DNA from 3 places in the Megasphaera intestinihominis genome. Region 3 is predicted to be linked to each of the others. Evidence: riboswitches for the same ligand, from Rfam matches in the RefSeq annotation. Region 3 holds a riboswitch; each other region holds the start of a gene.
What was found. A riboswitch is a leader RNA that binds a small molecule or an ion and turns the genes downstream of it on or off. The one in region 3 is predicted to bind S-adenosylmethionine.
Positions count from the first base shown of each region.

Region 1: linked by a shared signal. The riboswitch ahead of WMO23_RS03605 (branched-chain amino acid transport system II carrier protein) and the one ahead of cysK (cysteine synthase A) in region 3 are both predicted to bind S-adenosylmethionine.
Region 2: linked by a shared signal. The riboswitch ahead of metK (methionine adenosyltransferase) and the one ahead of cysK (cysteine synthase A) in region 3 are both predicted to bind S-adenosylmethionine.

Region 1 is NZ_JBBMEU010000014.1:7,756-12,040, reverse strand. It holds gene WMO23_RS03610 (aldehyde dehydrogenase family protein) at 1-1,257, opposite strand, end outside; gene WMO23_RS03605 (branched-chain amino acid transport system II carrier protein) at 1,400-2,722, opposite strand; SAM riboswitch class I at 2,819-2,917, opposite strand; gene nth (endonuclease III) at 2,996-3,628, opposite strand; gene larE (ATP-dependent sacrificial sulfur transferase LarE) at 3,630-4,285, opposite strand, start outside.
Region 2 is NZ_JBBMEU010000037.1:2,946-7,230, forward strand. It holds gene coaBC (bifunctional phosphopantothenoylcysteine decarboxylase/phosphopantothenate--cysteine ligase CoaBC) at 1-506, shown strand, start outside; gene WMO23_RS07205 (hypothetical protein) at 759-2,021, opposite strand; SAM riboswitch class I at 2,158-2,258, shown strand; gene metK (methionine adenosyltransferase) at 2,319-3,509, shown strand; gene priA (replication restart helicase PriA) at 3,635-4,285, shown strand, end outside.
Region 3 is NZ_JBBMEU010000025.1:17,800-22,084, reverse strand. It holds gene WMO23_RS05500 (carbon starvation CstA family protein) at 49-1,746, shown strand; SAM riboswitch class I at 2,147-2,245, shown strand; gene cysK (cysteine synthase A) at 2,324-3,256, shown strand; gene WMO23_RS05490 (sulfate ABC transporter substrate-binding protein) at 3,289-4,285, shown strand, end outside.

The sequences.
Region 1 (4,285 bases), on a different contig from region 3:
CACCTTCGAGGCTTCTTCCTTGTCCGGTCCCCAGACGGCAGCGTTGAGGCCATAAGGCGTATCGTTGGCAATGGCCAGGGCTTCGTCGGCGGTATCATAAGCGATGACGCTGAGGACGGGGCCGAAGATTTCTTCGCGGGCAATGGTCATGTCATTGGTTACGTCCGTAAAGATGACAGGCTTGACATAGTAACCGTGGTCCGGCGCATCCGGACGGCCGCCAGCCAGAAGTGTCGCCCCTTCTTCCAGGCCCTTGGCGATGTAGGCATCGACGGTCTGCCACTGGTCATACGATGCGACAGGACCGATTTTCGTCGTTTCCAGAGCCGGGTCGCCTACGGTATATTCCGGCAGTATCTTCAGCATGAGCTGTTCAATCTGTTCCTTGTCATCCCGCGGGATGATCAGGCGCGACAGGGCCGTACAGGTCTGGCCACTGTTGAGGAAAATGGAATTGAAGCACATGCGGATAGCCTTTTCGTAGTCCGCCCCCTTCAAGAGGACGAAAGGCGACTTGCCGCCCAGTTCCATACTGATGCGCTTCATCGAAGCTAAGGCGCGCTGAGATACCTTGATGCCGGCTGCCGTCGACCCCGTAAAGGATACCATGGCGATATTCGGGTCGTCGCAGATGGCATTGCCGACCTGGCTGCCCCGGCCGGCGACGAGATTGAAGACGCCTTTGGGGAAACCGGCCTGGTCAAAGGCTTCGGCCAGGTAGTACGCCGTCACCGGCGTGTGCTGACTCGGCTTGAGGACGACTGTCGCCCCGACGAGCAAGGCCGGTACGACTTTCTGGATAATCTGCCCTAAAGGATAATTCCACGGCGTGATACAGCCGATGACACCCAAAGGCCGGCGGTAGACGACGGATTGGGACAGATGTTCGACCAGTGGCAATTCCGGTGCCAAGTCGATATACGACTGGGTCCGCACGAACTGGTAGCCAATATGGTTGGTCCTGGCAAAGGCTACAGGCGCCCCTAATTCCTTGACGACGGCGTCGACGAACTGCGGTTCCAATCTGATCATCTGGACCAGCAGGTTCTTCATGAAGGTGATGCGGTCTTCCAGCGGCATAGCCGACCAGGCCGGGAAAGCTTTGGCAGCCGCCTGGGCAGCGGCAGCGACATCATCGGCACCAGCCGCGGCGACAGTGGCGAAGATTTCTTTCGTCGCCGGATTTTCTACGTCAATATATTGGCCAGACAAGGGCGCAACCCACTGGCCATCGATATATAGTTTTTTCAAATCCATGAAATTACCCCCTTTTACTCGAGATTATTCTTTAATTATAGAGATAAGTCATTGATTATGCAAGTCGGGGAAAAAAATAGACTGCCTAAAAGGCAGTCTATTTTTAGTGGCGCCCCCTACAGACTCCATACCACAAACTATCTTATTTCGCTTCGGCTTCTACGGGTTCTGAGGCGGATACGAAATGGCCGATGATGGAGCCGCCGATGAGGCCGATGATAAAGGGGACGATCCAGCCGAAACCGTATGTGGACAGGGGCGTAGCGGCGACGATGGCTTTAGCAAAGCCCAGGCTGCTCAGACCCGGCAGGGATTCCAAAAGGGCGAAGAGCGTGACCAGGTAGACAGAGCCTTTGTAAGCACCGTTGTTGGGCATGAAGCGGCCGATGATGCCCAGGACCAGGAGGGCCAGGCACGGCGGATAGCAGACGCCGAAAATCCAGCCGATGTAGGTGACGATACCGTCGACGCCGAGGAGGGCCGTCAGGGCCGACAAGATGCAGCAGGCGACGGCGACTTGCTTATAGCTGATGCGGTTGCCCGTAGCCGTGCTGGTGAATTCGGCAACGGCGGCAATCTGACCGATGGCTGTCGTCAGGCAGGCCAGGACGACGGCGATGCCCATGGGAACCATGACCCACGTGCCGACGCGCTGGATGATGGCGACCAGGAGTTCCGCACGGCCGATGTTCTGCGCATAGTCACCGCTGACGCAGGCGCCCATGTAGAGCAGGCTGCCGTAAATGATGAGCAGCAGGACGAAGGAAACGATGCCACAGTAGATGAGCACTTTATTGCGCTGGCCGACGGTCGTATAGCCCTTGCCGTAAATGGAGCTGATGAAGACAGCTGCCATGATGAAGCTGACCAGGACGTCACCCGTGTTATAGCCGCCGAGGAAGGCATTGACGAAGGGATGGTCCACAGCCGGAGCGACGGGTGTCCCCAGGGGATTGAAGATGCCGACGAAGGCGACGATGACCAGGATCAGGGCCAGGAGCGGCGTCAGGTATTTGCCCATGCGGTCCATGACGTTGTTCTGGTCGGCAACAAAGAAGAAGCTGATGACGAAATAGGCGATGACCAGCGGGATGAACGGTGCTGCCGGCAGGTTGCCCTGGATGCCGAGCTGGATGGCCGTCGCACACGTACGGGGAATGGAAACGAAGGTACAGACCAGCATGAGGGCTGCCAGGAGGACGTTATACGTATTCTTCCCTACCCGTTCAGTAATGGAGTGGACGTCGCCGTTGAGGCCGATGACGATGAGCGTGAAGATAGGAAGAAAAATACCCGAAAGGGTCAGGCCAGCCAGGCCGGACAGGAAATCGCTGCCGCTGTTCAAACCGAGCTGGGGCGGGAAAATCAAATTGCCGGCGCCAAAATAGGTGGCAAAGAAGGCGAATCCCAGGATGAGCACATCCAGCCCCCGGATAGCCTTGCCACCAGAAGAGTTGTTGTTCATGAAAATACCCCCTAAGAATGATTGAATGATGTGAAAATAAGTACATAATACGCCAAAAGAAAAGAGGCGCTGCCTCCAAGCTGCGCCTCAGTCATAATGATATCTTTCAGGAATAGCCTGTAGGAATTGGCACCTTACCTTAGGCAGGTTGCCGCAGCGTCATCGGGCCCGTCCCTCAGCTGCTCTCGATATAACTTATGAAATTTGTCTGTATTGGTGTTATTTTATAAAATTTTTAACGACTTGTCAATGTATTTATTTTGATTTAACGTTTTACTTCTGACAACTGGGACAAAGGTCAGCCAAAAAGCAGTTGTCGCATAAAGGCTTGCGGGCTTTGCAGACCCGGCGGCCATGCCAGATGAGCCAATGATGGGCCCGGCTCCACCATTCCTTGGGAATGGCCTTCTGCAGGCCCTTTTCGACTTCCAGCGGCGTCGTCCCTTGGGCCAGCTGCAGACGGTTGGACACGCGGAAGACGTGGGTATCGACAGCAATGGCCGGCGTATTGAACAAGATACTGACCAGGACATTGGCCGTCTTGCGGCCGACGCCGGGCAGTTTCACCAGCTCATCGAAAGTCTGCGGCACTTGGCCATGATATTTTTCACAAAGGATGGCACAGTTGGCCAGGATATTCTTGGCCTTGCTGCGATAGAGGCCGCAGGTCCGTATCTTTTCTTCCAGTCCCGCTGTCCCCAGGGTCAGCATCTTTTCCGGCGTGTTATATTCCGGGAACATGCCGGCCGTCACGATATTGACCCGTTCATCCGTACATTGGGCCGACAAGATGACGGCAATCATCAATTCAAAAGGAGAATTATAGTGCAGAGCCGGTTTCATGATACCATACTGGTCCTGGAACCGCTGCAGCATTTCATCTTTTACTTTCTTGGAAATAGCCATATCACTTTACTTCCTCATCAGTATGGATTACGTCGTTCAGGCTGCCCATTTCATAGCCGCCCAAATCGAGGGTGACGTACGTAAAGCCCGTATCCTTGATGGCCCGGACGATTTCCTCCCGATGAGCCAGGACCGACGGGATTTCATCGACGGCGACTTCGATGCGGGCTACATCGCCGTGATAGCGGACGCGCAGGGACCCCTGGACGTAAGGCGCTACGGCGGCTTCGGCCGCATCGATCTGAGCCAGGCGGTGCGGCGTCAGTTCCACGCCATACGGGACGCGGCTGGCCAGGCAGGCAGCGCTCTGCTTATTCCAGGTCTGGAGGCCGAATTCCTTCGACAAAGCCCGGATATCCGCCTTGGCCAGGCCTGCTTCGATCATCGGGCTGCGGACGGCGTCGGATAATTCCTGCAGGGCTTTCATACCCGGCCGGTAATCACCGAGGTCATCGACATTCCCCCCGTCGACGACCCACTGATAGCCTTCGGCCTTGGCCAGGGCCACGAGCGACGTAAAGCGTATTTTCTTGCAGATATAGCAGCGATCTGGCGGATTCTGGACGAAGTCCGGGTCCTCGAATTCCGTCGAATGGGCCAGGCGGTGTTCGACGCCGATGACCTTGGCCATGGCCTTGGCATCAGCCGCTTCACTGC
Region 2 (4,285 bases), on a different contig from region 3:
CGACGGATAACCTCAAGACACCTGTAGGCCTGGCCCGCCGCATTGATGTCGGCAGTACGCGTGACATGAAAGCTGCCGTCGATTCCTATTATGACGACTGCGACCTGGTCATCAAAGCCGCAGCTGTCGCCGATTACCGTTCGGCCCATCCGGCGGAAAACAAGATCAAGAAAAACGACGATACCCTGACCATCGAAATGGCCAAGAACCCGGATATCCTCTATGGCCTGGGCCAGCGCAAGACCCATCAGACCCTGGTCGGCTTTGCTGCCGAAACGACGAATGTCATCGAATACGGCACGAAGAAGCTCAAGAAGAAGAACCTCGACATGCTCGTCGCCAACGACGTCAGTGCCGAAGGAGCCGGCTTCAAAGGGACGACCAACATCGCCACCCTGCTTTTCCCGGACGGCTCTATGGAAAAATTAGAAAAAATGGATAAAGACGAACTCGCTGCCATCATCGTAGCCCGCGCGGCTGCCATTATGGCGAAAAAGAATAGTTGATAGCAGGGAGTTTGCAGAAAAAGGACTGTCGCATGTGCGACAGTCCTTTTTAGCAGTCAGCAGCTAGCTGTTAGCAGTTAGCAAATGAATTTAACTTTAAAAGTATCTTTACAAACTATGGGCCGATCACAAAAAAATACACGGCCCGTGGCCTTGTGCGTAGGGGACGCCTGGAAGGCGTCCCGCTGTGATATTCGATCATAGCCCATTCGGGCTTAATAGTATGTTTTTTTAATCACGAACCACGAGCCACTAACCACTAACCCGCCCTACGATGGCTTTGGCGAAGCCGTTGAGGTTGGTCGGGCCGACGGAGAGGATGGGGCAGTTATTTTCTTTGGCTTCCGTAATGGCCCAGCGGACGAGGGGCGTCTTGCCGTCTTCCAGGTTGACGACTAAGAGGGACGCTTCTTTCAGCATCCGGTCATCGCCCGGCTGGCCGCTGATGAGGAGGACGGCACCGAAACGGCGCTGGATGCGGCGCTGCCAGTCGGGATCGCCGCCGGCCAGGGCTATCTGACGGCCCGTGAGGAAGCGGTCCAGCTGGCGCGTATAATCGCGCTGGGTCATGAAGGAGGGCAGGTCCAGGCCGCGGTCTTCCGGGTCCCGGACGGAACGCGACGCTTCCTGGGGCGTCACTTTCCGCGGCGCCTGGCCTTTGGTCATATCCGGCCGCACCTGGCGCTTGTTGAGTTCCTTGCGCAGGGCCAGGAGTTCGGCAATCTGGCTGGATGCCGTTTCCTTTATCTTTTCGATATACTGTTCCTGCTTGCGGATACGGTCTTCATACTGTTTGCGGTCCTGTTCGCGGCCCGTCCTTTCCGCATCGAGTTCCTGGCGCAGCCGTTCCAGTTCAGAAAGGACGGCCGTGCGGTTCTTGGCTTCCAGGCGCAGGCGCAGGAGTTCTTCCCGGTCGGCGTCCATCTGGGCTTTTTCTTCCCGCAGCTGCTGAAGTTCTTCTTTTTCTTTGCCCATCATCATGGCCGGCGTTTCCTGGCCGCCAGTGACGGCTTCGTCGGACCAGGGCTGGTCGCAGATGACCATGAGATAGATGCCCAGGGCATGGGCTGCCGCGTGCTTGGCCATCTGCACGTCTTCAAAGACGTCGGTCAAGCCGAGAATCTGACTGTCCGTCTGGAGCATGAGCAGGTCGATGATGCCCATATAGGAAAAAGATTCCATAGTCTGCGCCATATCGTAGCGTTCGAGGTGGATCGTGCCGGCGTAGATTTCTTCCGGGTTCTGTTTGGACGTATAATACGTATTGATGAGCAGCCGGTCGGCCGTCCGTTCGTAGATGCGCAGTACCAAGGCGTCTTCCTGGTCTGTGCCGGTGTGGCGGCTGAAGGTCAGCCGTTCCTGGGAAAGAAGGGTCGTCACCAGGCTCGGGGTCTTGTACCATTTGCCGAATACTTCTACCCGCTTGGCCAGCCGCAGGTCGCCGGGCTTGCTGCAGGTTGCATAATCAAAATAAGGGTCGTTGAAGAATATATCTCTAGGCCGCAATTTGGTCATATCTAATCATCCTTTCTATCTTCTCCATTATAACCCTGCCTATAGGGCAACGTCTAGTAGACAATGTTTTTTAGGCATAAAAAACACTTGCAAAATAGGCGGACTTGAATTATAATGGATGAGCAAACCAAATAAAGAACCATCAAGAGACGACGGAGGGACTGGCCCTGTGATGTCGCAGCAACCTTCAGCTATGAAAGGTGCTAATTCCAGCAGTGATATACTGGCAGATGGGGATTAGAAGCCCCTCTCATGAAGTCATGGATGAGGGGAATTTTTTTTTAAGGAGGATCACTCATGGCAAAAAATCGTGAATTCTTTACATCCGAATCCGTCACCGAAGGCCATCCCGATAAAATGGCTGACCAGATTTCGGACAGCATTTTGGATGCCATTCTCGCAAAAGATAAAAACGCTCGCGTTGCTTGCGAAACCCTGGTAACGACTGGTATGGTACATGTCGTCGGTGAAATTTCTACGACGTGCTACGTCGATATCCCGCACATCGTCCGCGAAACGATTCGTGACATCGGCTATACCCGCGCTAAATATGGTTTTGACTGCGACACTTGCGGCGTCCTCGTTTCCCTGGACGAACAGTCCCCGGACATCGCTATGGGCGTCGACGATGCCTTGGAAAAGAAAGAAGGCAATACGGATAAGTTCGATACTATCGGCGCTGGCGACCAGGGCATGATGTTCGGCTATGCTACCAACGAAACGGACGACTACATGCCGCTGCCGATTTCCCTGGCACACCGCCTGGCACGCCGCCTGGCCAAAGTCCGCAAAGACGGCACACTGCCGTATCTCCGTCCCGATGGCAAGACCCAGGTCACTGTCGAATATGAAGACGGCAAACCGGTCCGCATCGATACGATCGTCATTTCGGCACAGCACAGCCCCGAAGTCGGCCGCGAACAGATCGAAAGCGACCTCCTCGAATTCGTCATCAAACCGGAACTGCCGGAAGGCTTGTTCGACGACAAGACGAAACTCTTCATCAATCCGACTGGCCGTTTCGTCATCGGCGGTCCTCAGGGCGATTCGGGCCTCACAGGCCGTAAGATCATCGTCGATACCTATGGCGGCATGGCTCGTCATGGCGGCGGTGCCTTCTCCGGCAAGGACCCCACAAAAGTCGACCGCTCGGCCGCTTATGCAGCCCGTTACGTCGCCAAGAACGTCGTCGCTGCCGGCCTGGCCGATAAATGCGAAATCCAGCTGGCTTATGCCATCGGCGTAGCCCGCCCGGTTTCCATCCACGTCGAAACCTTCGGTACGGGCAAAGTCCCGAACGAAAAGATCGTCGAACTCATCGAAAAGAACTTCGACCTTCGTCCGGCTGGCATCATCGCCATGCTCGACTTGCAGCGCCCGATTTACAAACAGACCGCTGCCTATGGCCACTTCGGCCGCAACGACCTCGACCTGCCTTGGGAAAAGACAGACAAAGCCGAAACGCTCCGCAAAGAAGCCGGCTTATAAGAGGCGGTTCGATAAACTGAACATCCAGAAAAGAGGCTGTCCCATTAAGACAGCCTCTTTTTGGGTATTGAGTTTGCAGTTTGTAGTTTTTTAGTGCGACAGCCCCATACAAAGGAGGTGTCCTTTTGATTGCTGAAATCATCATCAATACGACGGCGAAACGGCTGCAGCAGACTTTTTCCTATACCGTTCCCGATGGTCTGGCCGTCCGCGTCGGCAGCCGCGTCCTCGTGCCCTTTGGTCATCGCCGGGAAGAGGGCATCGTCGTCGCCCTCCATGAACAGCTGGACGAACCGGCCGATTTCACACTGAAGCCCGTCGAAGGCCTGCTTTCGACGCAGACCGGCTTCCAGGAAGAAATGATCCGCACGGCCATCTGGATCCGCGACTACTATGTCTGCAACCTTTCCGAAGCCCTGCGCCTGTTCATGATCGACAAGAAGGGCCTGGTCCGCCAGGAAATCTTGTCCGTCGGCCCGGCTGCGCCTGTGAGTCCTGAAGGGCGGCAGCTCCAGGCCTATGTCGCCGACAAGGGGAGCCGTGAAAAGGGCAGCCTTGTCCGCCGCTTCGGCAGGGACCTCGTCGAAACGGCCCTGGCCCGCCAGGTCCTGACCAGCCGGACTTATTACAAGAACCAGATTGCCGACAAGATGGAAGACTGGCTTTCCTTCGTCCACGATGATGACGAAGACATCCTCCACGGCCGGCGGCGCCAGCAGGAACTGCTCCAGGCCTTGAAAGAGAAGGGGGAAGGGGCCGTTTCCTATTGGCAGGGC
Region 3 (4,285 bases):
TCCTCCGCACAGATCCATTTGTTTTTTTTGAGTATAGGAGGAATTTCTATGAATGGTGTTGTTTTAGTCACTTGTGCTATCGTCATCCTGGCGGTAGCCTATCGGTTCTATGGCAAGTGGCTGGCTAAGACGTGGGGCATCGACCCCAACGCCCTGACGCCGGCCCATCGCCTGGAAGATGGCCAGGATTATACGCCGTCTTCTAAGTTCACGGTCTTTGCCAATCAGTTCTCGTCCATCACCGGTGCCGGCCCCGTCACGGGCCCGATCATCGCCGCTGCCTACGGCTGGCTGCCGGCTTTCTTATGGCTCATGATCGGCGGCGTCTTCTTCGGTGCCGTCCAGGACTTCGCAGCCCTCTACGCATCCATGAAGAATGACGGCAAATCCATGGGCGTCCTCATCGAAAAGTACATCGGCACGACGGGCCGCCGCCTGTTCCTGCTCTTCTGCTGGGTCTTCAGCCTGCTGGTCATCGCCGCTTTCGGCGATATCGTCGCTACGACGTTCAATGGCTTTGCCAAGGATGGATCCATGGTCCTGCCCAATGCGGCTGCCGCTTCCATTTCCATGCTGTTCATCTTCGTCGCCATTGCCTTTGGCCTGTTCATCAAGAAGTTCAATCCCAGTGAAAAAGTACGCTTCGTCATCGCCATCGTCCTCTTGATCGCCATGCTCTATGTCGGCATCGACCTGCCGATTTACCTGGACCGCATGACCTGGCTGTACATCATCTTCGCTTATATTTTCTTTGCTTCCATCATGCCCATGTGGCTCCTGAAACAGCCGCGCGACTACATCAGCGCCTTCCTGCTGCTCATGATGATCGCCGGCGGCGTCATCGGTATCTTCATCGCCCAGCCGACGCTGAATATGCCGGCCTTCACGTCCTTCTCGGTCGGCGGCAAGGATTTGTTCCCAATCCTGTTCATCACCATCGCCTGCGGTGCCGTTTCCGGCTTCCACAGCCTCGTTTCGTCCGGTACGTCGTCGAAGACCCTGGATAAGGAACAGGATTCGGTCTTTGTCGGCTACGGTTCCATGTGCGTCGAATCGGTCTTAGGCGTCGTTTCCCTGGTCATCGCCTGCGCTGCCGCTTCCAACGGCCACGTCGCTTCGGGCACGCCGTTCCAGATCTTCTCCGGCGCCGTCGCTGGTTTCTTCACCATGTTCGGCCTGTCCCAGACGGCAGCTGCCTGCATCATGACCATGTGCGTATCGGCCCTGGCCCTGACGACCCTCGATGCCGTCGGCCGTATCGGCCGTATGTCCTTCCAGGAACTGTTCAGCGTCGATGAAGGACAGGAAATGAACACGATCCAGAAAATCTGCGTCAATAAGTATTTTGCTACGGTCATCACCTTGTTCTTCGGCTTCCTGCTCTGCTTAGGCGGCTACATGAACATCTGGCCTCTCTTCGGCTCGGCCAACCAGCTGCTGTCGGCCATGGTCCTCATCTGCCTGACGGTCTTCCTCAAGACGACAGGCCGCAAGAGCTTCATGCTCTACATCCCCATGGTCGTCATGTTCTGCGTTACCATGACAGCCCTCGTCGAATCGGCTTATGCCCTGATCATCAAGATTGCCTCGGGTAACTGGTCGTTCCTCATCGAAGGACTGCAGTTCGTCCTGGCCATCGCCCTCATGGTCCTGGCCATCTCCATCGTCTACTACTGCGGCAAAGAACTCGTCCACGCCGACAACAAAACGGCCCATCACGACGCCCAGCCCACGGCGACGCATTGAGGGTGTCAGCAGTCAGCAGTTAGCGGTCAGTAGTTAGCAGTTAGCAGCTAGGGGTTAGGGGTTAGCTGTTAGACACTAACGGCTAATCCCTAAAAAGGGCCTGCTGTATATACAACAAGCCCTTTTTACTTATAAAAAAATATAATTTATAAAGTTAAATTCCTATCTAAAGCCATAGGTATAACGTTTACATTGTAAAATATGAAAGTTTTTGCTTAAAATCCCTTGACAATATACTCTGTAAAGTGTACACTCTTGGTAACGTTTCCGATAGGAAGCTATTCATTTTAGTCATCAAAGAGGTATGTTATCATGGGGTACTTAAAAAATTTGACCATCATGTGTTGTATGATATGATCGTATTGTACAACCATTCATAAGGACAATACAATACGAAACCTATTCATCCAGAGCAGCTGAGGGACTGGCCCGATGACGCTGCGGCAACCTACGTAGGTAAGGTGCCAATTCCAGCAGGAAATAACCTGGCAGATGAAGTCATGGGCATACGTCTATTTATAGCGCCATCTGCATCAGCAGGCGGCGCTTTTCTTTTTGCCAAAAAGGAGCTGAGTACATGGAGCATGTGGCAACGTATTTGACAGAGCTGATTGGCAACACGCCGCTCTTGGAACTGACTCATTGGCAGGCTCGGCACGGCCTCAAGGCCCGCGTCCTGGCCAAGCTGGAGTACATGAACCCCTTGGGCAGCGTCAAGGACCGCGTAGCGGCAGCCATGATCGACGAAGGGATACGGCAGGGGAAGATCAACAAAGATACGGTCATCATCGAACCGACGAGCGGCAATACCGGCATCGGCCTGGCCCTGGTCGCCGCCGTGAAGGGCCTGCACCTGATCTTGACCATGCCCGATACGATGAGCCTGGAACGGCGTAAGATCGTGTCGGCCCTGGGGGCGGAAATCGTGCTGACACCGGGCATCGAGGGGATGCGCGGCAGCATCGGCAAAGCCGAAGAATTGAGGGATTCTTACGGCAATGCCTTCATTCCCCAGCAGTTCGACAATCCGGCCAATCCGGCCATCCACCGCCAGACGACGGCGGAAGAAATCTGGCGCGACACGGACGGCAAGGTAGATATCTTCATTTCGTCCGTCGGCACAGGCGGCACCATCACCGGTACGGCCCAGGGCCTGAAAGGCCATAAGCCGGACGTCCAGATCGTCGCCGTCGAGCCGAAAGATTCCGCCGTCCTGCACGGCGGCCGGCCGGGCCCGCACGCCATTCAGGGGATTGGCGCCGGGTTCATCCCGAAAGTTTTGGATATATCTCTCGTAGATGATGTGATCGACGTATCCAATGAGGACGCCTACGGCCGGGCCAGGGAAGTCGCCAAGACCGACGGCCTTTTGGTCGGCATTTCGTCCGGTGCGTCGCTGCAGGCGGCCCTGGAACTGGCCAGCCGGCCGGAAAACGAAGGCAAGACTATCGTCGTCCTCCTGCCGGATGGCGGCGAACGCTATTTATCGACGGCTTTATTTGAGGGGTAAGGAATCTAAGCCGGTATAGAGGGGGAAAGAAAATGAACAAGAAGCGCATCATAGCTATACTGGCTTTTTCGGCGGCACTCGCCGTCGCCGGGGCCCTGGCTGGCTGCGGACGCAGCGATGACGCCGGGGGCGGCGGCACGATGACGCTGACCAATGTCTCGTATGATCCAACCCGTGAGTTATATAAAGAATACAATGAATTATTCCAGCAGCACTATCGTGAGACGACAGGCAAGGATATCCGCATCATCCAGTCCCATGGCGGATCGGGCAGTCAGGCCCGGTCGGTCATCGAAGGCAGCAAGGCCGATGTCGTGACCCTGGCCCTGGCCCACGATGTGTCGCTCATCGAAAGGGCCGGCCTCATCCATGAAGGCTGGCAGGGGGATTTCGCCAACGATTCGGCGCCGTACACGTCGACCATCGTCTTCCTGGTCCGCAAGGGGAACCCGAAAGGGATACGCGACTGGGACGACCTGGTAAAGCCCGGCGTGAGCGTCATTACGCCGGACCCGAAGAGCAGCGGCGGCGCCTGCTGGAACTTCCTGGCCGCCTGGAGCTGGGGCCTTGACCATTTCGGGGGAAATGAAATCAAGACCCGGGCCTTCATGACCGACTTGTACCGCAATGTGACGGTCATGGATTCCGGCGCCCGCGGCTCGACGACGACCTTTGTCGAAAACGGACAAGGTGACGTCCTTATCGCCTGGGAAAACGAAGCGCTTTATTCGATGCGCGAATATCCCGATAAGTTCGACCTCGTCGTGCCCAGCATCAGTATCCTGGCCCAGCCCAGCGTGGCTGTCGTCGACCGCCTGGCCCGGCGCAAGGGTCATGAAGAGGCGGCTCATGAATACCTGGCCTACCTCTATTCCGATGAGGCCCAGGAACTGGCCGCCAAGAACGGTTTCCGGCCGTCTAATCCGGATATCCTCCGGCGTTATGCCGACCGCTTCGATCTCAAGGTCAAGCTGACCAAGATCAGCGATTTCGGCGGCTGGGAGGCTGCGTATGTTAAATTTTTCAACG